DNA from 2 places in the Gracilibacillus sp. JCM 18860 genome. Region 2 is predicted to be linked to the other one. Evidence: riboswitches for the same ligand, from Rfam matches in the RefSeq annotation. Region 2 holds a riboswitch; the other holds the start of a gene.

Region 1 (16,092 bases), 1.4 Mb from region 2:
ATCGGATTAAAATTGTTATTTACAGTTATTACCATATTGTCATTGCTTGCTATTTTTAGTGAAGCAAATCTACGTAGTATGATAGGAATCACCCTATTTGTTTTTGCTGTTTCCTTTTTAATTGGTGATTTAGTTATTCTACGAAAAGTAAGTAGTATCACGGCTACCATTATCGATTTTCCTCTCTATTTATTGCTATTATGGATCTCTTGTGACTTTTTCTTATTTGCTGATATATTAGAAACATACGGCATTCCACTAATGGGGGCCACTTTTTTGACAATACTTGAGCCATTTGTTCATATAAGATTACGTTATGCAGCAAGAAAATCTAAACCTAACTTTTCCAGCCAAGCTTACCTAACGGAGTCTAGTCAGGAAATTATAGAAAAAGATGAGGAAAATGACTAGAGGTCCTCATCTTTTTTTCTTATGGTATCCAGTTGGCAATTTGCTCGGCCCTCACTCTCCAGCCTTCTGGGAATCCATTTGTAGCAATCATCTTTGCTATTGGCTGAACTCCGGCCAAATATCTGCTTAACACTTCTAGCGATTTAAAAATAAAGTCCAGACCATGACTTTTCAAAACAAAGACAGAATAATAACTTAATAATGAGAAATGGCAAATGCAGGCATCACTGTAGCTAGGTAATCTCAAAGCCAGCAGTCTTGTCTTCACTGTCGGTGCCAATGTCAGCCCAATTTGCATGCTTATCTATTTTATCTAGAGTGTTTTGGACACTGTCCGGAAGATTAAATGTTTTAGTTGCAGCTACCAAAACATCAAGATCAGCATGTCCAACAATTTCAATTGCTGTAAATCATTAGGAAATACCACTAATACTCCATGTACCAAAAGTAGCTTGTAAACCTTTTACTTAAGCTGCCGTCAAATTCTGTGCGTTCTCTTTCGAAATACACTATTCCCATTTAACTCCTCTCTTTTATTCTTACTTACACTTAAAGGAAGTTACAATTCGAAAAAAACAACCATATGAGTTATTTTTTCTGGTAAAGTTTAGGTTTTACTATGCAGCAATTAATTTATATGAGCAAATGTAAAAAAGGTGCTACTATCAGAGGAATCGATAGACAAAAAAGGGATTTCAGATATTATTTAGCAAATAAAAACCTAATTTCATTTCTTTAAGATTGAAATTAGGTTTAGTATCTAATAGTAAATATGTAACTCTTTTAATCCCTTTTTTGAGAGAAACTCCTTAGACAGAACTTATAAATCAAAGTTAGTAAAAGAAGTGATAAGTGTAGTAATGGTGCTAAACTTAAAATTACTACCGCTGTTTGTTCGTGAAGCATCATATTCCTATTAATTATAATCTGAATCACTAGGGCTATTGTAATAAAACCTAGCATTATATAATGTAAGATTTTATTGTTAGATGAAAAATATGCAACAAAGATAAAAAAGGTAGAAATAAAATGAAGAATTTGAACTTGCAGAGCTTCTGTTGTTGTAAATGAAATAGGGATGTCAGATGATATAAATACCTGATATAAAAATACCAAAATACCTAAACAATATCCCACTACGAACAATACAGATGAGAAAGTAATATTTCGATCTGAATTCATATCATTACCTCCAACTTTTAAAATTTTTCTTCCGTATTTGGAATAAACGAGTAAATTGTAAACAGACAGGCTATATAAGAAAGCCTATATCTGTATAAATTCCTATTTTCCGTTCTATAGTAATTTTTAAAGAAGATCCTAACACACTCATCAATGCTGCAATAGTAGCACCAGAAAATATTAAAATACCAGTGTTTTTAGTCTCTCCAAATTTTAACCAGTCATTTACTCGGTCCCAAATAAACAATAACTCACTTCCAATATCCCCCATTAAATCCTCCATCTTTATAGTGACAATGTTATTATAACTGCAAAGGTATTATAAACATATCTGAAAACAAAAAATGTTCACCAGAGTATGATTCCTTTCATTAAAAGAAAAGTAAGGGCTTGCTTAACAATACTCAGCTTCCAAAATCCAGTTGATGGCATCATTACTTTTCTAGAGATTTCTCTATTTTATCATGGTAAACTGAAGCTGAAATATAAATGATTTTCTTAGTAAAAAGAAAGGGGAACATAAGTGGACCAGCACATTAACATATTAGTAGTAGAGGATGATAATGATATTAACCAGCTTTTATGCAAAATTATTAAAAAAAGCAGCTATTTCCCACAACCTGCTTATTCTGGTACAGAGGCAATGATCTATTTAGATAAGCAAAAATGGGATTTGGTACTGCTAGATTTAATGCTTCCAGGCATGAATGGAGAAGAAATCCTAGAAATCATGTTTAAGAGATCTATTCCTGTCATCATCATTTCAGCAAAAAATGAACAAAAGACAAAAATTAATAGTCTTCGAGCTGGTGCAGATGATTTTATTTCAAAGCCATTTGATGTAGAAGAAGTATCTGCCCGTATTGATTCATTATTACGAAGATATAGATATAGTCATAAAACAAATAGAAGAAGCAAGTTGATGTATAAAGATATCCAGATTGATTTAGATGCCAAATCAGTAATAGTGAATGATATTACTCTACCTTTGACAGTCCGTGAATATGCGATATTAACCCTTCTTTTGTCATCTCCCCAAAAGGTCTTTTCAAAATCGAATTTATTCGAAAGTGTATGGAACGAACCTTATCATGGGGATGATAATACAATAAATGTCCATATGAGTAATTTACGGCATAAGCTCAGTAAGGCGAATCCAGAAGAAGAATATATAGAAACTATTTGGGGAATGGGATATCGACTGAAATCTTAAGGTTTTCTTAAGGTTTATCTTAAGCCTTTCTTATGGTTTAATGTTTATACTATTTTTAGTAGAGACAGGGAGGCTAATCATGATGAATGAATACATTTTAAGAACCAACAAACTCTCCAAAAAGTACAAAAATCATTTCGCACTGAAGGATATTGATATTACGATCAGAAAAGGAGAAATTTATGGATTCATTGGTTTGAATGGTGCAGGAAAATCAACGATGTTACGGTTAGTAACTGGACTCACCTTTCCAACAAGTGGATCTATCGAGTTATTTGGAAACGATAATCCAAAATATTTAAGAAGTGCACAAAAAAGAATTGGTGCGATTATCGAAAATCCAGCCCTGTTCTCAAATATGACTGCTACTGAAAACTTGGAGGTCCAAAGACTTCAAAAAGGTGTTCCTGGAAAAGAGTGTATTTATCAAACATTAGAGCTTGTGGATCTTAAGGAGACTGGTAAGAAAAAGGTGAAGGACTTTTCCCTTGGAATGAAGCAGAGGCTTGGGCTTGGAATGGCATTATTAAGTGATCCAGAATTCTTAATTCTTGATGAACCAACTAATGGATTGGACCCTATGGGAATTGTCGAACTGAGAAGATTAATAAAGAAATTAAATCGCGAAAAAGGACTGACGGTTTTAATTTCAAGCCACATATTAAGTGAGCTCCATCAGTTAGCAACGAGTTTCTGTATCATCCATGACGGAAAACGGTTAGAAGAACTTTCCTCAGAAGAACTGGACGAAAAATGCAGACAGCATTTACGAATTAAAGTCGATCGCCCAGCTCTAGGGGCTACAGTATTGGAAAACACATTAGCCACGAACGATTTTGAGGTAATGCCAGATGGGTCCATTAAACTATACGCTTATCTTGAGGATGTCGTTACCGTTTCGCGTGCATTAACAAACAATGGGCTTGTAATACAGCATCTCTCACAAAATGGGGACAGTCTGGAAGGCTATTTTTCCATGCTTATAGGAGGGGGAGAGCATGACTAATTTAATCAGGGTCGAAATTTTCAAATTAGTACAAAGCAAAACGCTTTGGTTACTCATTATAATCATAACAGGATTAAGTACACTGTTACATTCTCTAGTGATAACAGACTGGTGGCAATTATCGGGAACAGAGTTTGATCGAGCACAATTAAGTGAACTAAATGCATTATCGGCTTTTACCTTACCATTACTGTTTAGCTTCATCGTCAGTGCATTAGCTGGTTTTCATGTCTCAACCGAGTTTTCACAAAGCGGTGTAATCAAAAACCAAATAATAAGTGGTCATCATAGAGCCTACATTTATATGGCGAAATATCTTGTTTTTTCACTTGGCTCTATTATCGTGACCATACTAATACCACTTTTGACAGCAATTATTTTAGTCTTACTATTTGGCCACGGGGACCTTATAAACCTTTCCAATTTCACGTATCTAGGAAGAGCATTTAGTTTATTTACATTACAATTTCTATGTTTTACAGCAGTTGTGTTATGGATAGCTATTGGTACAGGAGATAGTGGACAAACCATTATTTTTACACTGTTATTATCCATTATAATGTTTATCATCGAAAAATTTCTAACCTATCCAGTTATTCAGCTGTTGTACGAGAATAGCTTCTTCTATCAATTTAGTGAAGTTTTCCACTATTCTATGACCACCGGTGAGATTCTAAAGTCGATTGTCATTGCCATCATATCACTAATTGTCATCCTTATCGGGGGAATGTTTGTTTTTAACCGAAAAGAAATCAAATAATGAAAGGTAAGCGGGTGGGAAGATGTTAGTTGTAACCATCATTATACTATGTGTAACTATTTATTTACTCAGTCGCTTCATTGCTTTTAAAAAAGAAGTGAAAAAGCTAACCAAACAGCTACAAATCTATCGTAATCGAAAAACTAATAAAAAAATCGATTTAGCCCTTTTCGATCAAGATATCGAAAACCTCGCATTCGAAATGAATAAGCTTATTGATTTGTACATGAACGAGTATAGAAAAAGAGTTCATTTTGAAAACGAGCAGCAACAGGCAATTGCGAATATGTCGCATGATTTACGAACACCATTAACTTCTATTTTAGGATACATTCAGATGGCTGAATCCAACAACGCTACAGATCTTGAAAAAAAAGAATGGTTAACCACCGCAAAAAATCGTGCCAAAAGATTGGAAGCATTGTTAAATGACTTTTTCGAGCTAAGCATTATCGAATCAAAGGACCATCTACTAGAAACAAAAACAATCAATTTGAGAAACCTTACCATTGATATCTTAATGAGCTTTTATGATCGTTTTAGTGAAAAAGGGATGGAACCCATCCTTCATTTGCCAAAACAGGATATATTCATTATCTCTGATGAAATAGCCGTTACGAGAGTGATGGAAAATCTAATTTCCAATGCCATAACCCACTCAGATGGCACTATTATGATTAGTTTAGAAGAAAAAGAATCAAAAGTAAGATTACTAGTTATAAATGACGCCTCTTCATTAACGGATAAGGATATCGAGCGAATGTTTGACCGATTTTATATGGCAGATCAGTCCCGTTCAGGCAAAAGCACTGGACTCGGCTTGTCGATTGCCAAAGCTTTAATGAAAAAAATGAATGGGACCATTTCTGGACGTTTAGATCAGGATCAGCTGTCAATCATCTGTGAATGGGAGTTAGCAAAGAATAAATGACCATGGGAGTGTACGATATGTGTAAGAAAATAGGTTTTCTTTTAATATTAATTATTTTGTGGAATCAACCTTTACTCGTTCTAGCGTCTGGGTCCTTCAATACATCAGAAGTGGATCAATATGTGACCAATTACCTTGAAAGAAATGGACTTCCTGGAGCTTCAATTGTAGTCGTAAAGGACGGTAAGCTAGTATACGAAAAAGGATATGGTCACGATTCTGATGGCAATCCCATCACAGAAAAGTCGTTGATGAGAATTGGTTCTGTTTCGAAAACATTTACAGCATTTGCTGTATTACAACTAGTGGAACAAGGTAAAATTCAGTTAGATGAGCCAGTAGTAAAATATCTATCAACGGTTAAACTCGATGATCCCAGATGGAAAGATGTAACGATACGACAGCTTTTAAGTCACACTTCAGGTCTACCGAATCCAACGATTGTCGCACCTGCTAATACGTTAAAGGAAGGTGTAAAACGGCTACAGGACTGGAAGCTTCAGTCAGATCCTGGAACGAAATATGCCTATAGCAATCCTAATTACTGGCTCCTAGCTTTTTTAGTAGAAAAAGTAAGTGGTATGGATTTTGTAGATTATCTTAACCAGCAAGTTTTCCAACCACTTGGGATGCATGATTCCTTTACAGCTATAAATTCTGGGGATTTTGTAAAAGGATTACCTAAAGGATATGTAACTGCTTACGGAACTGCCATACCTTGGAAAGAGCTTGAAAAAATGTTCATGGGGTCAGGAGGCGTAGTTTCTACAGCATCAGATATGGGAAAATGGCTTTCGATGCATACGAACCAGGGGAAACACCAAGCAGGAGAACAGCTATTATCACAAAAGCTATTAGATGAATCCTATTCTTCACAACCTGGGAGTGAGAAATATGGACTTGGCTGGTCCTTAAGTTCTTCCAATACAAAGCCTGCCCGTCTATCGCATAGTGGTGCGTTAACGACTTATCAAGCACAACAAGATATCGTGCCGAGTAGCGGTTACGCTGTAGCAGTTTTACTCAATAGCTTTACCCCTACACTTGAGCACGCTTATGAAATTAGTTCAGGAATTATTCAACTAACAGAGGAACAAAAACCAGAATTAAAAGCCCCTGTCCCAACAATTATTGACCTTTCAATCGGTTTCCTTACAGTGATTTGGTTAGTTCTGGGGATAAGAGGAGTTCTACGAAGCGGAAAATGGGTGGCTAAACGACAAGAACAACCGGCTTGGAGATTTTATGCAAGACTCACCCCTCAAATCGTTCCTGTTCTCGGGATTGGATGGTTGTTCTTTATTGTTCCAGCTTTACAAAATAATAGTTCAACCACAACCGACGCATTCGGCCTCTACCCTGCTGCCATGGTTCTATTATCGATCATTTTTATCACAGGAGGCTGTTACCATATGGAGAGTGTTTTATAAGGTAAGGCAAAATAGGAGACTTTAACTTTCATGCAAGATAAATATAGATAATGGTCAAAAAAGAAAGAATGGTAGAATAGAACTCCAATTTTATGGTAGTTCTATTTTTTATATTTATTTCTCTGTCTTTCTTTGATAGAAGATATGCCATTTCTTTCACTTCTAATCATTATAGGTCTATAATATCATGAAACACTCTTGAATATTTAGGTTTATATAACTATAATAATAAGGGTGGCATACGCAATTAGTATGACTTAGAGAGTGAAAGCCTGAGTAAACAGTAATTTGTTATAATCATAATTACTTATTTGAAAGTGATTTTGATAAAAATAAAAAAAGGAGGACTAAATATGAAGAGAACAACAGAATTTGTTCTAGGATTAATAGGTGGCATTTTTGGCTTTATTGGTGCTATTTTAGCACTATTCGTTGGAGGAATCGATGCTGCATTCAGCAGTGATGGAACAAGTGAAATAACAGCCTTAGGTTGGCTAGCATTTTTCTTCTCTGCTTTAGCCATTGTTGGATCCGTTCTTGTTAAATCGAAGGCCAAAGCTGGTGGCATTTTATTAATAATATCTGCTATTGGAGGTATCATCAGTATTTCAATGTTCTACTTAGTTCCTGCTATTCTAATAATTATTGCAGGGTTTATGGGATTATTCAGAAAAGACAAACAAGAAAAAAAAGAATCAGTAGCATAAATTTTAGGGGGTAAAAGTACATTGAAAAAATTATTTCATATCGCAATGGTATTATTTTTTGTTTTTTTATTAACTGCATGTGGAGAATCAGAAATTGAAAAAGTAGATTCAAAAACAACTGATGAGTCTACTGAAGAAAATAGTAACGAAACTACGGAGAAGAAAGAAGCGCCAGAAACACAAAATCTCTCTATTGGTGATACTGTTGATTTTGATGGTGTAAAACTCACGTTAAATGAAGCTAGAATTGAACCAGGTGGAGAATTTGATCAGCCACAAAATGACCAATTTATTGTTGTTAATTTGACTGCTGAGAATACTACAGAGGAAGAACAGGTTATTTCATCCATCATAAACGTCGAGTTAAAAGATAGTGAGGGTTATGCATATAGTACCACCTTTCTGACAGAAGGGATAAAAGCACAGTTAGACGGATCAATTGAGCCAGGCGGTACTCTACGTGGTGAAATCCCGTTTGATGTCCCTACATCTGATACGTATGAATTACATTTCTCGAACCCATTTACTTCTGGTAAAGCAATTTGGAAGATACCTTCTGACCAATTAGTAAAATAGTAACGAGGCGCACATCACGTGCGCGCTCGTGCTAGCAATATGCAAAAAATTATCTCACCTTCAATAGAATCTTCCCGATATTCTGATTCGCTTCCATTCTCTCATGGGCTTTCTGTACCTCTTCTATAGGAAATACCGTATCGATAATTGGTTGAATACGTCCATTTTCGAATAGTGGTAGGACCCTTGATGAAAAATCCTCTGACAGCTCTGCTTTGTATACATCACTACGAGGTGTTAGTAATGTCCCCGTTAGTTGAACTCGTTTTGCCATGATGTCCATAAGTCGAACCTTTTCCACAGTACTACCACCAAGCACACCAATTAAAACCCATCTTCCATCGACCGCAATGCTTTGGTAATTTCTCTCCCAATAGCTGGCTCCAATAAAATCTAAAATTAAGGAAACACCTTTTCCATCTGTCTCTTTTTTCACTTCTTCTTCAAAGTCTTGTTCCTTATAATTGATGGTAACGTCGGCTCCAAGCTCTCGACATACCTTTAATTTATTGGCAGATCCTGCTGTTACCAGCACCTGGGCCTTGCTTAACTGTTTGGCTAGTTGAATCGCAGCAGTTCCAACTCCGCTTCCCCCTGCATGGATAAGAACTGATTCGCTCGCTTGCAGCTTACCGATCCAATATAAGGTTTGGTATGCCGTTAAAAATACCTCAGGAATGGCCGCCGCCTCTTCAAAGGATAGGGAGTTAGGAATCTTGATCGCCCGTTTCGCTGGCATAATCGCATATTCCGCATAGGCTCCACCATTAACAAGTCCCATTACACGCTCTCCAATTGAAACCTGAGGATCAGAGGACTCCACGACAACTCCCGCTACCTCAATTCCTATAATAGGATTCGTCGCATAGCCTGATTTTCCCTCTCGTTGAAGTATATCTGTTCGATTAATGGCTGTTGCATGTACTTCAATTAATAGCTGATTTTCCTCTATTGTTGGCTTCGGTCTCTCTACATATGCTAGTTGATCAGCTCCCCCAGGATTTATCGCTACTACACCTTTCATTTATGGAACACTTCCTTCCAACATCCACTTATTGAAATATTTGCTTCACTTTTTCATAGCTTTCTAATGTGCCAATATCGATCCTTTTCCCTTCAAAAGTATATCCATAAACATCCTTTTGTCTAATAAGCCATGGGATAAAGTGACCAGGTGCATCTGGATTATTTCCTTCTTCTAGATATTGTTTAATGAGCGGGGTTGTCTCTTTTTTGTATAGATAAAAAGGTGGAGCCGCTAGACTTGATTTTGGTATTTTAGGCTTCTCTTCAAATGACAACACCTTTCCGCTTTGATCCACTTCGACAACCCCTGTATGCTGTAACTCTTTTAGGCTACCCAATGAGTGAACAGTTATACAATCCGTTCCTTTAGCAAAAAAATAATCGATAAAATCGGTTAAAGCAAATTCGAATAAATTGTCCCCTGCTAAAATTAATAGATCATCATTGATTTCTTTTTCCTCTAATACGAATTGAAGATCTGCTATCGCACCTAAGCGGTTTTCATTAGAGGTTGTTTGATCATTGACGACTATAATTTTCTTTTTCCCATTATACCGATCTGCCCATGTTAAGAAATCTTGATAAAATCGAGCATTCGTGACAATGAACACTTCATCGATTATTTGTACATCATCTATTTTATCGATAATGTAATCGATAATCGTTTTTTTCCCGATCTTTAGTAAAGGTTTTGCCGTATGCTTTGTGAGTGGATAAAGCCTTGTTGCATAACCGGCTGCTAAAATAATTGCTTTCATCATTGTCACCCCTCTTCTACTTGCTCTATCAATCTTGCTCCATCACCAATTTCACAAAAATAAACCTTGTACTGATCTTTAAATTTTGGATGCTGTGTTGGATAGATCGTTTCGATCGCATGTTTGATTTGCTGCTTATATTTAGGATTAACGAATCCAATACAACAACCTCGATAGCCTGCTCCACTGAATCTTGCACCATAAACACCATTTAATTCCTTTAAAATTTGATAAATCGTAACGAGCTCTGGACAACCACATTCATATTGATCAATCGAGCTTTGACCTGAAGCAAACATTAGCTGACCAAATCGGTGAATGTCCCCAGCTGACCAAGCCTTGATCCCTTCTATTACTCGTTCCTGTTCTGTATAGTAATGGTCCAATCTTTTTTGAAATCTACCAGGAACTTGATCTCGATATGTGTGATAAATTTGATCTGGAATATCACGAAGTTTAACCTCCGCAAGATTCGTTTGATTAAGCGTACCTAATTCCTGTAAAAGCCAACCACCAACTCGACATTCATCCACTCGATTATTGTAGTCTGTACTAATTAAAGACTTACTAACACCTGAATAGACAACGATCACCTCAAATTCAGGCATATCGTTAGGTCTATCCATTAACTGATGATTTCCCATTTTACAATCAACAGTCAAGAGATGCCCTTTCCTACTTAATAAATTCGCTGATTGATCAAGAATCCCATTTTTTAGCCCGATATAGCTCGTTTCTACATCATGACTATAGTAAACGAGGTCCTCCTTTTTTACCTTCAATTGATTCACATGACATAGTGCCAATAAATAGGCGGTAGTTACAGCAGCGGAGGAACTTAATCCTCCAATTGGTAGCCTGCCACTAATTACGGCACGAAAACCTGTCGTTAATTTCTGATCCTTGCTTAAGGCAAGCACTGCACCTCGTGCATAATTTCCCCAAGAGCCTGGTAGCATTTCCGGGACACGATCAATATGGAAATACTCTTCATCAGGAAAATCAGCACTTTGAATCCGAACATAACCATCATCACTTGCAGAAAAAACCATCTCTACATTTTCATCTAAAGCGAGTCCTGTCACGATACCGCCTTGATGATCCACATGTGCACCTAATGGACATATCCTTAATGGGGAAAGAACAGCGCTTAATGTGTCATCTCCATATACATCCTTATATAACTGTATTAACTCATGCATTTTTATCCCTCTTTACTTTCCTTTGAGATGTGGAGAATCTGGCATTAGTTGCATGAATTCAATCCTATTCCCATCAGGATCTGTTGCCCAGCACTGGTAATTGTGATCGACACCTTTTGTAGGCTCCACATCTAATGGCCAGCCTTTCTTGTTCAAGTGATCCGCTATCTGGTGAATATCCTCCACCTCTAAGCATAGATGATGATAACCAGCAGCATTTTCTGGCTGAAGATTGCCATCCTTCCCATGGTAGAAAAGCTCGATAAATTGCCGTTCACTAATTTTAAGATAGACAATCCAAGGTTCATCCTGTTCATTATGGAGTTCAAACGCTTTTTCCAGTCCTAGTACATCACAATAAAAGCTTAACGATCTTTCCATATCCCGCACAAAATAAGCTGTATGACCAATTCCCTTTATCACCATAGATTCCTCCTCTATTTTTAGCTAAATCGTATCATAACTGTCTTCATGACGCCATTGCTTTTTGCTTTAATGGGGACGACTAACAAATCTTAATCGTACTAGCAAGCCTAAATAGATGGCCATCGATGAGAAAATAGAAAATGCTGCAGTTAAATAAATATAATCATAATCAAATAAGAAAGCGATTTGTCCGAATACAATGGCGCCAATACCTACACCAAGATCAAAAAACGAGAAAAAAGTAGCATTTGCCATCCCTTTTCGATTGGTGCTTGCTTTATCAATCGCCCACGCTTGTAATGCTGGTTGAACGGTACCAAAGCCTAATCCATAAAGTGCTGCAGCTAAAAACAGGATGAAGGAATTGGGTAACCAAAATAACAATAGCATGGCGATAAGAATCAAGGAGGTTCCCGGTAGGAAAACGACGATATGTCCATAACGATCATATAATCTACCAGCGAAGGCTCTAGTAATCATTAAGAAAAGTGCATAAATAAGAAAGTAGACCTCAATGCCAGCAATGCCCTCCTGCTCTGTATATAAAGGTAGATAAGAAGCAATCCCTCCAAATGCGGTTGTAATAAAAAATAATAGAATCGATGGCTGTAGGGCTGTCTTTTCAAAAAGATCAAATCTAGCTTTTTTTATCTTCTCACGGGATTCTACTTTTTTATATGTAATCTGAGTAGAGAGAATAAAGGCAATGATTCCAAGACTTGACGCGATTAAAAACAACACCGTAAAGGAGGTGACTCCATATAGGGACAGACCAAGAGCTGGACCGATAGCCAGTGCAATGTTACCAGATAAACCGAAATAGCCCATCCCTTCTCCTCTTCGCTTCTGTGGAATGAGATCTGTTGCAATAGTGCCAGTAGCTGTTGTCGAATAGCCCCAACCGATTCCTTGAACACAACGAATAAAAAATAACAGGATAACACTAGAAATAAAAGCAAAGGAACCAACAGATAGAACAAATATCCCTAAGCCTAGCATGTACACAAATTTTCTCCCTACTGATTCTAGGGAATGCCCTGCATTCGGACGAAATAACAATGCTGAAAAGGTAAACACACCAGTAATAATTCCAATCATTTGATCATTTCCACCAAGGTGCTGCACAAATAAAGGAATGGTTGGTAGTGTCATCTGAAAGCCTAAAAATATAAAAAAATTTGCCATACAAATGAGGGCAAAATCCTTCGTCCATATTTTTTCTTTTTTTACTTCCTTTTCTAGAAGTTGCATTTATCTTACTCCTTTTTTTCGATACTCGAAATATATTTCTATTGTACAACAGATAGGTGGAAGTTAAAAACGAAAGGGCTTGCAAAAAAATCCCTGATAATTCCCTTAATTAACCATTGACATACCTAGCATCAAATGCTAAAGTTAAGCATATTAAAAATCTAATATTAAAGTAATTCACTCGGAATTATATACAAAATAACGTCTTATCAAGAGAGGTGGAGGGACTGGCCCTTAGAAGCCTCGGCAACCATTAAGTGGTATTTACTTAATACAGGTGCCAATTCCATCTAAGCTATGCTTAGAAAGATAAGAGAGCGGATCATGATGACCAAAGTCTCTCTATCTTTTATAGAGGGACTTTTTTTATTTCACTTAAAAGGAGTTAAAGACAATGGGGACTATTCTTCTCGACGGAAACCGAACACCTTTTGGAAAATGGAAGGGTGGATTGGCAAACTATTCAGCAACAGAATTAGGAGCTTCTGCCTTACATGCCTTAATTCAAAAAAATACAGAAGCACACCATCCAGATGGCGTCATTCTAGCACAAGTAATCCAAGCAGGAGCGGGGCAGAATCCCGCAAGGCAGGTGGCTTATCAAGCTGGCATCGATATTTCGACTCCAGCTATTACCTTAAATAATGTCTGTTTGGGGGGGCTTGCTTCGATTGCAGATGCTTCCAGAAGAATTCTGTTAAATGAAGGAGATTATTATGTGGTAGGTGGATTTGATTCGATGACAAATGCTCCTCATACCATTCCCGTTAGACTCGGTACAGGAATTGGGAACACGGAGTTAACAGACAGCCTATTACATGACGGTTTATGGTGTGCGCTAAGTGATCAGTCGATGGGTGTATTAACAGAGAAGCACAATCAAATCTATCAAATTAACCGCCAAGAGCAAGATGAATATGCTTTTCTATCTCAACAAAGAGCAGCTAGAGCTCAAACAGACAAATTGTTTCAAGCAGAAATTGCACCGATTGAGAATGTCTTAGCGAAAGATGAAGGCATCCGTGAGAATACTAGTCTTGAAAAGTTAGCGAGCCTCTCCCCTGCTTTTACGAAGAATGGAACGATTACAGCAGGCAATGCCTCCCAAATGACAGATGGGGCAAGCTTTGGAATCATCACCTCGGAGCAAAAGGCAAAAGAACTAGGGCAACAGCCACTTGCTAAAGTCATGGATTGGACAGAAATAGCAGGGCCTGACACGAGCTTACAAACAAAGCCAGCAAAAGCAATTGAGCAATTGCTCCAAAAAAACGACCTAACAATAGATGATATTGATTTGTTCGAAATCAATGAAGCATTTGCTAGTGTCGTGATTGCAAGCTGTCGTGAACTAAACATCGATTACAGTAAAGTGAATGTCAACGGTGGTGCTATCGCTATTGGACATCCACTAGGTGGCACTGGTCTTCGTCTCGTATTAACCCTTGCCCATGAATTAAAAAGACGTGGAGGTGGGCTTGGTATTGCTTCCCTTTGTGGTGGTGGCGGCCAAGGTGGCGCTATTTTAATAGAAGTATCCAATTAGAAAGGAGATTTTTTCATGAGTACCCGTTTGTTAAATCAATCCCCTTATTTGTGGGAACCAACAGAAGAACAAATCCAAGCTTCACATATACAAGCATTTGCCAAATTTTGTGGGCAGTCTCTTTTTCCTTATGATCGTTTCCATCGCTGGTCGATTTCCCATATCGGCGATTTTTGGTCCCATGTTTGGGATTATGCAAAAGTGATTGGAAATAAAGGAGAAACCATTTACACCCCTGCTGAGTCGATGGCAGACGCCACCTTCTTCTCAGAAGCGACACTTAACTTTACCGAAAATCTATTACGTGGACCGGATGAAAGAATAGCTGTTTATGAGGCAAATGAGACTGGTGTCACACGTTCTGTCACAATGGGAGAGCTACGAACACTCGTCGCGAAAGCACAGAGAGGTTTAATCGATTTAGGTGTTCAAAAAGGAGATCGTGTCGCAGGTGTAACGACAAATAACCTTGATGGATTAGTGGCTGTACTTGCGACAGTTTCCATTGGTGCAATCTGGACGTCTTGTTCTCCAGACTTTGGTGTAAAAGGAATGGTGGACCGTATCGGACAAGTCAATCCGAAGCTTCTTATCACTGCCTTACATTATCAATATAAGCAAAAGTCTTATCAAATTTCAGAAAAGATCACAGATGTTTGTAACCAAATGAAAAGTATTGAAAAAATCGTGACCATTACAGGAAAACTTAACACAGTATCAGCAGAAACTATTTCGTGGGATCAATTGCTCGATAATCGTGCTACTAAACCTAAATACGAGTCATTTCCTTTTGATCAACCACTTTATATTCTCTATACATCTGGAACAACAGGCTTACCAAAAGCCATTGTACATTCAACAGGCGGAACGTTATTACAGCATGTAAAGGAGCATCAATTACACAGTGATCTTCAACCTAATGATGTCCTATTTTGGTATTCCAACACTGCATGGATGATGTATCCATGGCTTATTTCTGGCTTAGCAAGTGATGCATCCATTTTATTATATGATGGCTCACCGATCACCAAAGAATCGCTCACCCATCTATGGGATATTGCCGAGGAAGTTGGATTAACTCATTTTGGCACAAGTCCTAAGTACTTAGATACCTTAATGCGTGCAGGTGTTCATCTTAAAGAAACCCATTCTTTACCCAGACTGAAAAGTATTCTTTCATGTGGTGCACCATTAGCAGCAGAGCAATATGATTGGATTTATGAAACGATCAAAGACGATCTATACCTTGCTTCAATATCTGGTGGAACAGAAATTATGGGCTGCTTCGTGATGGGAACAATCGCTCACCCGATTAAACGTGGTGAAATTACTTGTAAAGCACTCGGGATGGCAGTAGATGTTTTAGATGAGCGTGGTGCCTCTGTCTTTGCACAAAAGGGAGATTTAGTTTGTACACAGCCTTTTCCAAGCAAGCCGCTCACCTTCTATGGAGAAAATGGTGATCAACGCTATCGTGACAATTATTTTTCCAAGCGTCCTGGAATTTGGACACACGGAGATTTTGCGGAACAAACAATTGACCAAAGCTTTATTATTTATGGACGTGCAGATACGACCTTAAATCCTGGCGGTGTTCGGATAGGTACAGCAGAAATTTACAGAATTATCGAACAAATCGAACAAATTAAAGATTCCATCGTGTTTGG
Region 2 (16,092 bases):
AAGTATCGGAAGATTTGAATCAGAGTATTATTAAGCATTGAGAAAAAAGTAAATTCAATAAATAATTCTGACTGAATAGCTGGTTACAAATGTGGATGTGCACCTTCATTATTCAGTTATATTTTTAATCTGGTAGTAAGTCACACAGATTATCAGTCAGACTGAATAGAAAAATATAGGTAAATTAGCGCCTTGTTGCGCTTTAATAAGGAGGAAAAAAGTATGAGTAATGCAGCGATTTCTGTAAAAGGGTTAAAAAAATCCTTTAAAGACAAGCAAGTTCTAAAGGGGGTAGATTTTGAGGTGCGGCGTGGCGAAATTTTCGCACTGCTGGGATCAAATGGAGCGGGCAAGACGACGACGGTCAACATCCTCTCGACGCTAATGAAGCCCGATGGCGGCGAAGTAGATATTTGCGGCTTTGACGTCCATCGTCAATCTGATCATGTTCACCAGAGCATTAGCCTGACAGGGCAGTTCGCAGCTTTAGACGGCATGCTCACTGGACGGGAAAACCTGATGATGATCGCTGAGTTGCGGGGAGTTTCCAATCCCGCTCAAGTCGCCGACGATCTGCTAGCAAGATTCAGCCTGACCGATGCGGCCAACCGACGGGCCGACAAGTATTCCGGCGGGATGAAGCGCCGGCTTGACATCGCCATGAGCTTGATCGGGACGCCAGCAATCATTTTTCTCGACGAACCGACAACAGGGCTTGACCCCGAAGCACGGATTGAAGTCTGGAATACTGTCAAGAAGCTTGCCGACGGCGGCACGACCATCTTGCTGACGACCCAGTACTTGGAGGAAGCCGAACAACTGGCGGACCGTATTGCCATCCTGCATGGCGGAAAAATCATCACGACCGGTACCCTTTCCGAGCTTAAAGAGATGTTCCCGCCAACGAAAGTGGAATATATCGAAAAACAGCCGACATTGGAAGAGATTTTCCTTTCGGTAATCGGTCAAAAAGGAGGTAATATAAATGAAAAGTAGAACATGGGTATTACTAAGGCGTTTAATGCGCAATATTATGCGCAGTCCAGATACGATTATTACGGTTGCGATTACGCCGATTATAATGATGGTGTTGTTTGTCTACGTATTCGGCGGTGCTATAGAGACAGGCACCGACAACTACGTCAATTATTTATTGCCGGGAATTTTGCTAATCACTATCGCATCAGGCATTGCTTACACTTCCTTACGACTATTTACAGATGTAAAAAGCGGACTGATGGCGCGTTTTATTACCATGCCCATCAAGCGCTCATCGGTGTTGTGGGCTCACGTGTGGACCTCACTTGTTACCAACGTGCTCACTGTCGGTATCGTTATCCTCATCGCGCTCTTAATTGGATTCCGATCTAATGCGGATATCCTAGATTGGCTCGCGGTAGTTGGAATACTCAGTCTGTTTACACTGGCGCTGACATGGCTCGCGGTCATTCCCGGGCTGACAGCACGGTCAATGGAAGGAGCGACAGCATACTCGTACCCGCTGATTTTTCTACCTTTTATTAGCTCGGCTTTTGTTCCCACCGAAACCATGCCTAAAATTGTTCGTGCGTTCGCGGAGAACCAGCCCGTTACTTCAATCGTAAATTCGATTCGTGCCCTCTTATATGAAGGCCAGGTTAACAATAGTATCTGGACTGCTCTTGCTTGGTGCATCGGTGTCATGATCATCGCTTACATTATTTCCAATAAATTATTTAAACGTGAATTAGGGTAAAACAAAGGAAAACACATTTTAGGTTTATTAAAATGTGTTTTCCTTTTAATTTCCACTTCTACACAAATAGAATTACCTAGCTCCACGTGAATTCCGCATTTCTAACTTATTAAATTTTGTCAACATTTAACCAGAAAATAAAATAATAAAATAACGTTGAAACGATGGGGAAAGCAGGTATAAACTGAAAGAAAGTAATTTAAATTTGTCTGTCTTGTATTGGGGAAAGGGAGGGGTGTTTATTGTATTTATCGGGTAGAGAAAGACGTACTATTGAATTACTCTTATCGAAACAGGAGCCAACCACTATCAAAACCATTGCCAAGAACTTAGAAGTAAGTGAAAGAACTGTACACCGTGATTTAAAAAATATGGAAGACGTTCTATCGCAATATGAGCTCCGTATAAACAAGCGCGCAGGTGTAGGGGTATCGGTTTTAGGAGACGATACTGATAAAAAGGCATTAAAGCATGCGATCATGAAGCTACAATATACCGATTATACACCAGATGAGAGACAGTCGATTATACTAACAACCCTTCTTGAAACAAGAGAGCCAATCAAATTATTTCATTTAGCCAGTGAACTAAATGTAACGATTGCCACGATCAGTCATGATTTAGATATGCTAGAGGAAATCATGACAAAGTATGAATTGAACCTAATACGAAGAAGAGGATATGGTGTCAAAATAGATGGTGCAGAAGAAAATAAACGTGCTGCCATCAGTTATTTAATCTCTAAGCATGTCAGTGAATCAGAGGTTATCCAATTACTACGTAAGAACATTGAAAAAGAAGATCCGTCTAATGCGATATCTAATCGTTTGTTAGGTATGGTTGATCAAGATAAATTAACCTATATCGAACAAACGGTGAATGCTTACCGCGCGAATCTTCCCTATGAACTCGCAGACAGTGCCTATGTTGGCCTTGTCGTTCATTTGGCTCTTGCAATGGAAAGGCTACAGAAAGGGGAAAGAATACAGTTCGATCCCGTTTATTTAAAAGAGCTGCAGGAGACAAAGGAATATAAGATCGCACACGAAATTACTTTTACGTTGGAGGAACAGCTACAGATTGAAATACCTAATGATGAAATAGGTTATGTAACCATGCACTTACTTGGTGCTAAACTACGAAACCATGAATATTTGATGGAAGAGTCCTCTCTAGACATTGCTTACAAGGCAAAGCAACTAATTTCCTTTGTTAGTAATATATTAAATAAAGATTTACTGAGTTTAGAGCATATTCTAGATGACCTCGTTGCCCATTTAAAGCCAGCCATTTATCGGCTGCAGCAAGGAATGAATATTAAGAATCCATTAATGGAAGAAATAGAATCAGACTACCATCAGCTTTTCTTTATATTGGAGGAAGGGACAAAGAAAGTGTTTCCTGATATCCATTTTCCAAAAGAGGAAATTGCTTACCTTGTGCTACATTTTGCTTCTGCTCTCTTACGAATGGATAAAGAAATAACGTTAAAAGTACTTGTAGTCTGTTCGAGTGGGATAGGGACATCCAAGATGCTCGCATCGAAGATTATTCAACAAATTCCTGAGATCACCGAGATTGAAAGCTCTTCTTTATTTGATTTAGAGAATAGAAAATGGTCGAGCTATGATTTTATTATCTCAACAGTGCCGATCAAGCATATGGAGCATGAGTATATTTTGGCATCACCTATTCTGACGACAGAGGATATTCATAAGATTAATAGTCAAATCCGAAAACTTAAAATGAAAGCTGGCCTAAAAAAAGCAAAGATCACTACATTAAAAAACAGGAAAATAACGAAGCAAGAAACGGTTAACCACATAAAAGGTATAAAATCGATGACAAGTGCAGTGATTTCCTTATTAGAAGGCTTTTATCTTCAATCCTATCAAGGAAATCAAGCATTAGCTTTTATTTTACAAGAGATTTGTAAGGAGTTAGAGGAAAAGGAAGTAATCACCGATGCCAAAAGGGTAGCAATCAAATTGCAAGAAAGGGCAGACTTAGGTGGATTAGGTATTCCAAATACAATGCTGGCATTATTTCATACACGTAGTGAAGATATTATGAAGCCAAGCTTTACGATCCATCCTTTAGCAAAATCGATCATCGTTCAAGGAATGGATGGTAATAGTATGAAAATCAAACATTTCTTGATCATGCTTTCACCAATTAACGCAGAGGAAGCAGAAATGGAGATATTAAGCTTTATTAGCAGCTTGTTAATTAGAAATCAAGAGAGTACGGAAATATTTCAATCCGAGGATCAGGAGAGAATAGGTTCTTATCTCGCTATCCAATTACATCAGTTTATTAAAGAGAAATTAACGATATAAAAAGGAGTGCTTATAAATGACAAAGGATATTTTAACAAAAGATAATATGATGTTAGGGGCAGTATTAAACGATAAGGAAGAAGCAATTCGCTTGACAGGGAATATTTTGAAGGAAAATGGATATGTAGAGGAATCCTATGTTGATAAAATGTTAGAACGTGAAAAGCTAACCTCCACTTATATCGGAAATAATGTAGCCATTCCACATGGAACTGATGATGCGAAGGATGCGGTCCTTCACACGGGTCTATCTGTGGTCACTGTGCCTGATGGGGTTGATTTTAATGGAGAAAATGTCCATATCTTGATCGGAATCGCTGGAAAAGGGGAGGAGCACTTAGAGATCCTATCCAAGATTGCATTAGTTTGTGCAGAGGAAGAAAATATTCAAAAATTGATCCATGCTGATACGAAAGAGGACATTTTAGCTATTCTAGAAGGAGTCAACTAAATAGTAGACAATATTGGAAGAGTCACAGTCTTTTTCACTTGATCATAAACCCTCCACTTCAGCCAATAGACGCATAAACCTGTCCAGAAAGAAAACCTTTGGTACAGGTTTTTTTGTTTGAAAGACTCTTATTTCTTTTGCCATGAAATACTCCGATTTTCCTTCCTAGTGCATGAATTTTCAAGCTTTCACCCATACTAAAAAATATTACTTCTTTTAGAGAGGGCTGTCAGATGAATAGGAAACGAAAATTATGGTTTGGAAAGAAAAGTGAAAAGAGTCCAAAAACAGAAATCGAACAAATAAAAGGAAATATCCATGGAAATATATCGGATAATAAAGCTGCCTTACAGCAAATATTTCATCAAAGTACAGACATTAAATATCGAGAATTCAACCTACCGCTTCAAGAGCAGAAAAAAGTACTTCTATGCTATTTGGAGGGGTTAATTAATGCAGAAAGTATTAATAAAAGTATTATGGAGCCAATATTAGAGGAGTCTAGTCATTCAGAATCACCAAAAGCTGAGGTAATTCCCTTTATCCAAAATCGTATTGTGCATAACCTGGATGTAAAAGAAGTTACAAATCTTAAGGATATGGTAAAGGGTATTTTAGTAGGGAAGACAGTGATAATGGTAGAGGGTTCTACTGTTGCATTAGTTGTGAATACGATTCGATATGAGTCCAGAGGGATAGAAGAACCAGATACAGAGTCTACCGTAAGGGGTCCGAGAGAAGGATTTAATGAAGTCTTAAAAACGAATACCTCCATGCTTAGACGGATTATCAAAAATCCAAATTTAAGATTTGAAGATATGCAGATAGGTGAACTAACACAAACCACTGTTAGAATTGGATATGTCGATGGAATTGCCAAAGATGATATCGTAAAGGAAGTAAAGAAAAGGCTGAAAGCTATCCAGTCGGACTCTATTTTAGAATCAGGTTATATTGAACAATTTATCCGAGATCATAAATTCTCACCATTTCCCACAGTAGGAAATAGTGAGAAACCAGATAAGGTGGCAGCCAAGCTATTGGAGGGTAGAGTAGCGATTCTATGTGACGGCACTCCTTTTGTTCTGACGGTTCCTTTTTTATTCATTGAAGCATTACAAGTACCGGAGGATTATTATAATAACTACTTGTTTACTACTTTTATTCGCTTTATTCGTATAATCTCCCTGTTTTTGACGATATATACAGCCCCTTTATTTGTTGCGGCCTCCACCTTCCATCAGGAAATGGTGCCAACCTTATTATTAACAACAATGGCAGCAGCAGAGGAGAAGGTTCCCTTTCCAATTATGCTTGAGGCAATATTAATGCTGATTGTTTTTCAGTTATTAAGAGAAGCGGGTGTGCGAATGCCACGACCTGTTGGTTCCGCGATTAGTATTGTGGGTGCCTTAGTAATTGGGGAGGCAACCGTTCAAGCAGGATTAGTTGGGGCACCAATGGTTATCGTTGTCGCACTCACAGCCATTACGGGATTTGTGGTTACGGTCTATAATGGTGTCTCTATCTTGATTCGGTATTTTCTCTTATTATTAGCTGGAACCTTTGGTCTGTATGGTCTACTTATGGGTTCTCTTATCGTGATCACCCATGTCTGTTCCTTGCGCTCTTTTGGAATACCGTATTTAACACCATATGGACCTATTATTCTGAAAGAGTGGAAGGATTTCCCTTTCCGATTACCAATCCAGTTTATGAAAAATAAGCCGAAATCAACAACAAAGAATACGGGTTCTAAGGGAGATGTGTATAGATGATGAAAAGCGGTCATCTTTTTATACGTAAACGATCAGTTAAAATAGTTGCTGTGTTCTTATCTCTATTGCTATTAACAGGTTGCTGGGATCGTTTAGAGCTAACGGAAGTCGGGATTATTACGGCCCTTGCGATAGATAAAAATCCAGAAACAGGTGAATATATTCTAAGTGCTCAATATCTAAGGCCTGCTGCATTAAGTGCTGTTGCTCCATCGCCAGTAGAGCCGTTTATTGTTATTACTTCGAAAGGAACTACAGTCTCCGAGTTAATTCGCAAGGCAGATCAAAATGTAGGGCGTAATGGATTTTATGCCCATAATAAAGTCGTCATCGTTAGCGAAGAGGTCGCCAAGGACGGGTTATTAAATTTATTTGAAACGTTTCAAAGAGACAAAAGGGTACGTAGTTATGTATGGGTTGCAGTAGCAAAGGGCACAATGGCCAGAACCTTCCTTGAAAAAAAGGTGAAATCGATTGCCTCTGTACCAGCTAATTTTTTAAATAGTCTTTTTATTAGCGCAAAATTTGATGCTGTTACCCACAACTTATTAAACTTTTATAAAAAATCACTAAAGGAAGGGATTGATCCAGTATTAGGTGTATTAAGCTTTGATAAAGCCGAAGAATTGGAAGAGGAATCGATTAAATTGACTGGAGGTGCTGTGTTTCAACAGGATAGCTTTGTTGGATTTCTTAACGAAACAGAAGCGATGGCATATAATTGGGTACGAACAGAATCAACGAACAAATCACAGGGTACATTTAAGGTCCCAATGGACGATGGTTCGATCATTTCCCTTCGCTTAATTTCTAAAAAAGCAAAGATCATTCCTACAATAAAAGGAGAGGAACCCATTACCTTTACCATCGAGTTAAATCAGGAAACCCAATTAGTAGAACAAGTAGCCAATAGAAAATTTACTAGTAATCAAGAGGTCGTCGAATATGTCAATAAAGTGAAGGAAACAACGGAGAAACAAGTTGAAGAGGATATCATGCGGTTAGTAGAAAAAACTCAAACAGAATTAAAATCAGATATCTTAGGCTTCGGGGAAACCATTCATAAAAAGAATCCAAAGGTTTGGCACAAAATAAAAGAAAACTGGCAAGAGAATTACCCTAATACAAAGGTAGAAGTAAAAGTTAATGTAACGATTAAGAATGCTGGTTTAATTAAAGGGGAATTGGCACCTGGTGAACAATAATTATTTAAATAACCCTTTTACCAAATAAAATAAAGTGAATAGGCAGATTACCATAATATATATGAGACCACTAATCATAATAAAGGCTAAGAAGTAGTCTTCTTTTAGAACATCGATAATTTTCGTGATTTCAGATTTCATTTCTTCTTCCCTTTCCTTTCATTCCATTTTTTTACAAATGCGAGAATGAGTAAAAATACAGGAATCAAGGAGTATACAACAATATTGTATACTCCTGCCTCCATCCCCTTCCATCTTTGGTGTTCAAGACTTTCAAATTGAAATAGGGCCAATATTGGCAGAAGTAGGCCAAAGATAGCGATCACCCAATTTGGCTTTCGCTTGCCGACCATCCATGTCATCACAATAGAAAAGGCGAAAAAGTGAATGGCAGTTTTGTAAAATCCACCGACAAACATAATAAATACACCCATACTATCTAAATTTGTAAAAATCATACCAATATGGATAGAGAGCAATGTCTCTAATAACGGAATTTCCATATGTGTTGCTAGGTCTGGACCTAAAACAGAAATCATGACAATCACAGAAGTGATTAATATTAAAGTAGAAAAGGTTACGGCAATATAGGTCGTTTTTCGAATCGATTTCTGCTGTTGAACAAAGTGCCAAAATACTAATACAACCACTACTTCTCCGAAAGGAAATCCAAGAACAGAAGGAACCTCTTTTAAAATCGAACCAAACCCTTTGTCTAAAATAGGTAAAAGATTAATAAGATCGAATTCTTCTGCTACAAAATTGAGAACAAAGATTAATATAAGAAAGATAATGAAATACAAAAATACGATTTCAATAGAACGAACAAGTACTTCCATTCCTAGCATCAAAATATACATTATGACGAAGACAAATATATATAAAATTACTGCTAGAGGGGTAAACGGAAGGGCAGTCATTTTAATTAAACTACCAAATTCATAAAAATTATGTAATGCTTGATGGAGAAAATATAGCCCAAAAAGAAAAAGTAACGGTCTTGCTAACATTTTCCCGAACAAATCGTCTAAAATAAAGGCAAAGTCCTTTTGTGGATACATTTTCGGAAATTGAGTATAACACCAAATTAGTGCTAGACTCAGTAGATACGCTACCACTATTACGATCCACGCATCTTGTCTTGCCCCAATTCCTATTGCGAATAGAGTAGTACTACCTACTTCGAATATAACGATTAATGTGAAAAGCTGAATATTTGTAATGCGATCCATATATGTATTCCCCTCATGAAAATTGCCTTATGAACAATAGTGAACATTCTTGTGATAAAATGAACTCCTCTAATGGAAGTCACTCCATATCCTTATTTTGCCCAATTATGTACTGGAATATAATTCGCCCTTAACGGATAAAAAAATCGATTGAAGCTAGTTGCTCTAACTTCAACCGATTCAGCTTAGATATATTGATTGGTTCGTAAATATGCAAGGATTATATCTACCGACTCCTCAATGGAGTTTTGTTCTGTATTCACGACTAGCTCTGGATGCAAGGGCTCTTCATAAGGTGCATCGATACCAGTAAACTGTTTAATTTCACCTGAACGCGCTTTTTGGTAAAGCCCTTTAGGGTCTCTAGCTTCACAGCTTTCTAAGCTGCATTTGATATAGACCTCGATAAAATCTCCTTTAGCTAATAGTTGTCGCACATTATCTCGATCTTCTCGATAAGGAGAAATAAAGGCGGTTAGTGTAATCAGACCTGCATCACTCATTAATTTGGAGACCTCTCCGATACGACGGATATTCTCTTTGCGATCTTCTGGACTAAACCCTAGGTTATTATTTAACCCATGACGAATGTTGTCACCATCCAAGCGGTATGTGCGAATTCCCTTTTCATATAGTGCCTTTTCTAACGCTACAGTGATCGTTGATTTTCCTGATCCAGATAGACCTGTAAACCAAAGCACTGGACTTTGGTGGTCATTTAGCTTTAAGCGATCCTCTTTCGTAATCGCCGATTCATGCCACACAATATTGGTTGCCTTTGTCATGCTTTAGCCCCTCTCTGCAGCCCTTTAATTAATATTTCTGCTACCTCAGGACGAGAGAATTGTCGAGGTAGAGGCTCACCATTACGTAGCTTTTCTCTTACCTTTGTACCACTTAGATGAACATGATCTTCTTTATTATGAGGACAGGTTTTTTGGGTGGCCATGTTCTCACATTTTGTACAGAAGAAGGCATGCTCAAATTTGAAAATGTGAATACCTAATTCTTCCTCATATTGAGCAATTAACTCTTGTGCCTCATAGGTTCCGTAGAAATCACCAACTCCTGCATGATCACGCCCGACGATGAAGTGCGTACAGCCATAATTTTTACGAACAGTAGCATGTAAAATCGCTTCTCTTGGACCAGCATAACGCATAGCTGCTGGATAAATAACTAGTCTCGTACGATTCTTAGGGTAATAGTGTTTTAATATCGCTTGATAGCTTTCCATTCGAATATCTGCAGGGATATCATCAGCCTTTGTCTCCCCCACTAATGGATTTAACAAAAGACCATCGACAGACTCCAATGCACATTTTTGAATATATTCATGCGCACGGTGAACAGGATTTCTCGTTTGGAAGCCGACAACTGTTTTCCAGCCAAGATCCTGGAAGAGCTGGCGAGTTTCAATAGGATCTAAATAAAAGTCCTCAAATCCTTCGTGCTCTGGCCGATTCACTAAATGAATCGGCCCAGCTAAGTAAATGTCGCCTTTTTCATAAAGCTTTTTGACGCCAGGATGGGAATCATCTGTTGTACCATAAACATTTTGAGCTTCTTTCTTTTTGTCATAGCGATAGGCTTCCTCCAAATCGAGAATACCGTATAATACACCGTCTTCACCATATAGGGCAACAGGCTTTCCAATCGTTAGTTTATCGACCTCTTCTTCTGTAACGGCAAGTGTAATCGGAATACTCCAGACAGTACCATCAGCAAGGTGTAAATTGTCTACGACCTCGAGATAATCATTCTCTCCCAAAAAGCCCGTGAGTGGACTAAAGCCACCAATCGAAATTAATTCTAAATCAGATACGCCCCATTTATTGATAGTAAGTGATGGATAATCTTGCGCTCTTTCTATTGCTTTTTCTCGTTCCGCCCCTTTTAGTTCTCTGTTAACTAATTTCCCGCCGTGAGCGGCTATTGTTTGCTTTGCTTCTTCTTTTAATACGGTCATTATAAGACTCCTTTCTTTTCTTTGTGGAAGTTTCGTCCATCATAAACAGCATCGACATAGCCTTTACGAATAACGAAGTCACCGAAATACTCATCTTCTTCCTTTTCTGTAGCATATTCTCTAAATAATTCTTGGAGGGTTGCTAGTATTTCTGCTTCTGCGATATTTTCCTTATATAATTGGTTTAGTCTGTCCCCAATAAAGCTTCCACCTAAATAAAGATTATACTTACCTGGTGCTTTGCCGATGAAGGCAATCTCTGCGAGCGCTGGCCTTGCGCATCCGTTTGGACAGCCGGACATACGGATTACGATTTCTTGCTCTTTTAAGCCTTCTTTCTCCAAAATATCTTCAATCTTGTCGATTAAAGAAGGGAGGTAGCGCTCAGATTCTGCCATTGCTAGGCCACAAGTGGGAAGCGCCACACATGCAATCGAATTTTTCCGCAGCCCTGAATATTGCTTTCCCTCTGTTAGGCCATAAGCATCGATGATTTCCTGAATTTTTTGCTTTTTCTTTGCGGTAACATTGGCAATAACTAAATTTTGATTTGGTGTAAGGCGGAAGTCTCCGGTATGAATATTGGCAATCTCACGCAGTCCTGTCATTAACTTATAATCCTCTGTATCCTTCACACGCCCATTCTCAATAAATAAGGTAAGATGCCATCTGTTTTTCCCTTTTACCCAGCCATAACGATCTCCATTATGGTCAAAGTGATAGGGCTTCGCTTCTTCTAGCTCGTATCCGAGGCGATTAGTGAGTTCTTCTTTAAACCAATCCAAGCCATAGCGATCAATCGTATATTTAAATCGGGCATTTTTACGGTCGCTTCGATTACCATAATCTCGTTGGATTGTTACGACCTTTTCAGCTACATCAATTACATTCTCTTTTGCGCAATAGCCAGCAATTCTTCCTAATTGTGGGTAAGTATTTGTATTGCCATGGGTAGAGCCCATTCCACCACCTACCGTAATGTTAAAGCCGATCACTTCATTGTTCTCAATAATCGCAATGAGTCCAAGATCCTGTGAAAAGACATCAATATCATTGGAAGGAGGTGCGGCAATTCCGATTTTAAATTTTCGTGGTAGATAGGTTTTGCCATAGATCGGTTCTTCCTCTTGTTTGGAATCGATGATTTTCTCATTATCTAGCCATATCTCATGATAGGCACCCGTTTTAGGTGAAAGGTAGTCACTAATACGTTGAGCCCAGTTTTGTATTTGTTCATGAACCTCCGACTGGTATGGGTTCGGATTACACATCACATTACGGTTGACATCACCACAGGCTGCAATGGTCGTCATTAGCTCTTCATTAATGGTTTTAATCGTGTCCTTTAGATTCCATTTCAAAATACCATGGAGCTGGAATGCCTGTCTCGTGGTTAATTTAATCGAATGATCCCCATATCTTTGGGCAAGATCATCGACTGCCAGCCATTGTTTTGGTGTAGCGACACCCCCAGGAATAGCCACACGAAGCATAAATTGATAGGCAGGCTCTAATTTTTGTTTTCTTCTTTCATCTCTTACATCTCGATCATCCTGCTGATAGCTCCCGTGGAATTTTAAAAGCTTTGTATCATCATCGGAAATAGCGGCAGTTAGTGGGTCTTCTAAGCCTTCTTTTATTGTCCCTCTTAGGAATCGACTATCTTCTTTTAATTTTTCTATTGGATCAAGCTTCTTTTGATCTTGATTTGCCATAAAACTTCTCCTCTCCCTATTTCTTATTAGACTCCTGATTCCTCTGTGTTAATAGACATCACGTTGGTATCTTTTTTCTTGCTTTAATTGATTCAAAAAGGCTTCTGCCTCTGTAGAGCTAAGCTTTCCTTCTTGTTCAATAATGGTTAGGAGTGTTTGATGCACATCCTTTGCCATTCGCTTTTCGTCTCCGCAAACATATATATGTGCACCTTGTTCCAGCCAGGAAAATAATTCTTTTGCTTTTTCTAGCATTCGATGCTGCACATATATCTTTTCAGCAGAATCTCTTGAAAATGCAACATCCATCCTGCTTAGATAGCCATTCTTTAGCCAATTTTGCCAATCGACCTGGTATAAAAAGTCTGATCGGAAGTGTTGATCACCAAAGAATAGCCAGGTTTTCCCCTTTAATTCAAGCTCTTCTCGTTCCTCTATATATCCTCTGAATGGAGCAACTCCTGTTCCTGGACCAATCATAATAACAGGTGTGCTATCATCAAAAGGAAACTTAAAATTCGGATTTCGATGAACATATACATTCAATTGATCACCAGGTTGAATTCTCTCTGCAATCTCGCCTGAGCACACGCCATGACGATCACGTCCATGGGTGTGGTAGCGAACCGTAGCAATCGTTAAGTGAACTTCATCAGGATTTGCCTTATAACTGCTTGAGATCGAATATTGTCTTGCAGGAATTTTCCTTAACCAGTGCATAAGGGAGGCAGGGTCCAAATTGCTCGGTGTGAAATCAAGGATTAGATCTAGTAAGTCCCTGCCATGTATATATTCCCTCATCTTGTCACTATCCTCTATTAGCTTGGTAAGCTTTTCATTATCAAAAAATCCTGCAGCTTTTTCGAGCATTCCTTTTGTTAGTTTTGTAATTTCAAAGATAGAGGTTAATGCCTCTTGGATCGAGCGAATTTCCCCTTGCTTGTTTATAGGTATCGTTTGTTCTGCATTCCAATCTAGTTTATTGATGACTGCCTGAACAAGCTCGGGATTGTTCTTTGGATAGATAGCTAGACAATCGCCTGGTTCATAGCTTAGGTTAGAGTTTTCTAATGACAATTCAATATGTCTCGTTTCCTTGTTCGAGCCTCTTCCACTTAGGTCTATATTTTCTAGGACCTCTGCTGGGTATGGATTACTCTTGGAGTATATTGGTGCTTCTGCAGGGGAGGAGGGGACCTGCTGCTCTGAAGCCTGAGTTTGGCTGTCCTCGTTTAATACTTTTAATACACCATTCATCCATTCCTCGGCTAATTCTTCATAATCGACATCACAATCCACGCGTGGGTGAATACGTGTAGCACCTAATTCCTCTAAACGTTTGTCAAAATCCTTCCCTGTTTGGCAGAAATGCTCATAGGATTCATCCCCTAAAGAGAGGACAGAGAATCTTACACTATCTAACTTAGGTGCTTTTCTTCCTAATAAAAACTCATGGAATTGTATCGCATTATCTGGTGGATCTCCTTCACCGTGTGTCGCGGTAACAATTAAGAGATCCTCCACTTCTTTTAATTTCTTTGCCTTAAAATCATCCATGCTTGAAATCACGGTTTTTCGATCCGATGCCTTTAATTGATCATTCAACTGTTCGGCAATTGTTTGACTGTTCCCTGTTTCTGATCCATATAAGATAGTAATGGTTCTTGTTGCTGTCTCGCTCGTTTTAGTCACTTGCTTCGTCGTTTCAGGTGGTGCTGCTGATTGAGATGCAGCAAGGTAGCCGGCAAGCCAATTTTTCTGTGCATCGTTTAAGGTTGGCAATAATTGATTTAAAATTTCTGTTTGTCGTTCATCAAATGGGCTGTTAACCACTTGTAAGGCCAATAAGATCACCTCTCCATTATATTATGTTATGGGAATATTATTTGATTTTCATTATTCCGATAGTTTTACTTAGTTATAGACATAAAAATTTAACCATCTATTTTCTATGGTGTCGTTGTAGTGTGTAAACCACATTCTGTTTTGTTAAAAGAACTCCACCTACCAGCACGCTCATCGTCTGAATTAGTGACAGGGGAGGTACAAGGTATACATCCAATGCTTGGAAAGTTCTGATCATGTAAAGCGTTGTATGGGAGGTTGTGTTTTTTGATGTAGTCCCAAACATCATCCCAGGTCCAATAGATAAGGGGACATATTTTAACAGATTGGAATCTTTCATCCTTGTTAACAAATTGAGTCTTCGCACGACTTAGGGATTGCTCTCTTCTAAGTCCGGATATCCAAGCAACAGCTCCGCTCAGAACCTCCTCTAATGGTTTTACTTTTCGAAGGTAGCAGCATTGATCAGGATTTCTCTTCCAAAGAGCGGATCCATGTTTTTCTGCTTGCTCCTCTACTGTTAATTCAGGTTGCTTCATCGTTATTTGTAAGGAAGGATATTTGTTTTTCACTTCATCAATCAGATCATAGGTTTCTTGAAAATGTAAGCCTGTGTCGAGAAAAACTAATGAAGCATCTGGCTTCACTCTAGCAATTAAGTCTATTAGGACCATACTTTCTGCCCCAAAGCTACAAGCATAAACGAGTGAGTCTCCATAGCTTTTGTAAGCCCAATTAATGATTTGCTCAGCCCCTTTTGTCGGGTCATCTTCACCAGGCGTGAACTCATTCCAAAAACTTTCTTCATAATGAGCATAGGTAATTGCTTGTTCTGACATATTTCTCCTCCTTTTAATCGTCTTTCTCATCAAAAAAACTTCTTATCTGTTCAGATAAGAAGTCTTGTAATCAATCTACACTTCTTATCTTTCGGGATACAACCTAAAGCTGTCCCGCAGGATTTGGCACAGTGTTCATTTGTAAGAACCTGTTGCCGAGGATTCACTGGGCCTGCCCCTCCACCTCTCTGGATAAGAATTCCTTTTATGAATATTTAATGTAATGATAAACCGAATAACAGGAAATGTCAACATGATTTTTTGTAAAAATTGTTAATATATATTTTTATATATATGCAAATAGTCCAATAGATGGGACGAAAATGGGCAGCTAGACCGCCCATTTTATCACCTTAACTGAGAATTTCCTCTGTTTTAGCTAATGTCTCTTGGGAAAGTGTGATGCCAGATGCCTTTGCATTTTCTTCGATTTGTTCTGGACGACTTGCTCCCACAAGTGCGCTCGCTACATTTTCTTGACGTAGGATCCACGCAATGGCTAATTGAGCAAGGGATAGGTTTTCATTTGCAGCAATGGCCTTCAATTTTTCTACTTTTTCTAGATTGTCTTCCGTTAGAATACGTGATAGATTCATATCCTTTTGAGCTGCCCGACTGTTTTCAGGAATTGCTTGTCCTTTTTTATATTTACCAGTTAGTACACCCTGTGCAAGTGGAGAGAAGACAACCTGTCCAATTCCATGCTTTTTACCTACAGGGATCACTTCTTTTTCGATGTAGCGTTGAAGCATACTGTAATTCGGTTGATTGACGACAATACGATCAAGCAATTTTTTGTCAGCTAGATGAATAGCTTCTGTCATTTGCTCTGCCGACCATTCACTAACACCGATATATAAAACTTTTCCCTGTCTAATTAAATCATCAAGCGCTCGTAATGTTTCCTCTAAAGGGGTGTCTTGGTGGTATCTGTGACAATAGTAGATATCGATATAGTCAAGTCCAAGTCGCTTTAAGCTCGCG

The links. Region 2 has a riboswitch for S-adenosylmethionine ahead of ACZ5R4_RS11095 (phosphoadenylyl-sulfate reductase). Riboswitches for the same ligand answer to the same signal wherever they lie in the genome.
Region 1: another riboswitch for S-adenosylmethionine. It lies ahead of ACZ5R4_RS17660 (acetyl-CoA C-acyltransferase); the one in region 2 lies ahead of ACZ5R4_RS11095 (phosphoadenylyl-sulfate reductase).

What each region holds. Positions count from the first base shown of each region.
Region 1 covers NZ_AP043868.1:3,562,355-3,578,446, reverse strand. Annotated here, with positions in the region: gene ACZ5R4_RS17735 (DUF2512 family protein) at 1-411, shown strand, start outside; gene ACZ5R4_RS17730 (hypothetical protein) at 431-709, opposite strand; gene ACZ5R4_RS17725 (hypothetical protein) at 1,664-1,864, opposite strand; gene ACZ5R4_RS17720 (response regulator transcription factor) at 2,117-2,806, shown strand; gene ACZ5R4_RS17715 (ATP-binding cassette domain-containing protein) at 2,889-3,812, shown strand; gene ACZ5R4_RS17710 (ABC transporter permease) at 3,805-4,572, shown strand; gene ACZ5R4_RS17705 (sensor histidine kinase) at 4,595-5,503, shown strand; gene ACZ5R4_RS17700 (serine hydrolase domain-containing protein) at 5,521-6,933, shown strand; gene ACZ5R4_RS17695 (DUF4064 domain-containing protein) at 7,287-7,640, shown strand; gene ACZ5R4_RS17690 (DUF4352 domain-containing protein) at 7,662-8,216, shown strand; gene ACZ5R4_RS17685 (NAD(P)H-quinone oxidoreductase) at 8,266-9,240, opposite strand; gene ACZ5R4_RS17680 (nucleotidyltransferase family protein) at 9,269-10,000, opposite strand; gene ACZ5R4_RS17675 (GHMP family kinase ATP-binding protein) at 10,006-11,202, opposite strand; gene ACZ5R4_RS17670 (VOC family protein) at 11,215-11,625, opposite strand; gene ACZ5R4_RS17665 (MFS transporter) at 11,695-12,879, opposite strand; SAM riboswitch class I at 13,083-13,195, shown strand; gene ACZ5R4_RS17660 (acetyl-CoA C-acyltransferase) at 13,274-14,425, shown strand; gene ACZ5R4_RS17655 (acetoacetate--CoA ligase) at 14,441-16,092, shown strand, end outside.
Region 2 covers NZ_AP043868.1:2,208,503-2,224,594, reverse strand. Annotated here, with positions in the region: gene ACZ5R4_RS11155 (ATP-binding cassette domain-containing protein) at 223-996, shown strand; gene ACZ5R4_RS11150 (ABC transporter permease) at 986-1,735, shown strand; gene ACZ5R4_RS11145 (BglG family transcription antiterminator) at 1,978-4,074, shown strand; gene ACZ5R4_RS11140 (PTS sugar transporter subunit IIA) at 4,091-4,525, shown strand; gene ACZ5R4_RS11135 (spore germination protein) at 4,759-6,303, shown strand; gene ACZ5R4_RS11130 (Ger(x)C family spore germination protein) at 6,300-7,508, shown strand; gene ACZ5R4_RS11125 (hypothetical protein) at 7,509-7,649, opposite strand; gene ACZ5R4_RS11120 (GerAB/ArcD/ProY family transporter) at 7,646-8,740, opposite strand; gene cysC (adenylyl-sulfate kinase) at 8,926-9,525, opposite strand; gene sat (sulfate adenylyltransferase) at 9,522-10,709, opposite strand; gene cysI (assimilatory sulfite reductase (NADPH) hemoprotein subunit) at 10,709-12,424, opposite strand; gene ACZ5R4_RS11100 (assimilatory sulfite reductase (NADPH) flavoprotein subunit) at 12,473-14,269, opposite strand; gene ACZ5R4_RS11095 (phosphoadenylyl-sulfate reductase) at 14,374-15,108, opposite strand; SAM riboswitch class I at 15,190-15,307, opposite strand; gene ACZ5R4_RS11090 (aldo/keto reductase family protein) at 15,462-16,092, opposite strand, start outside.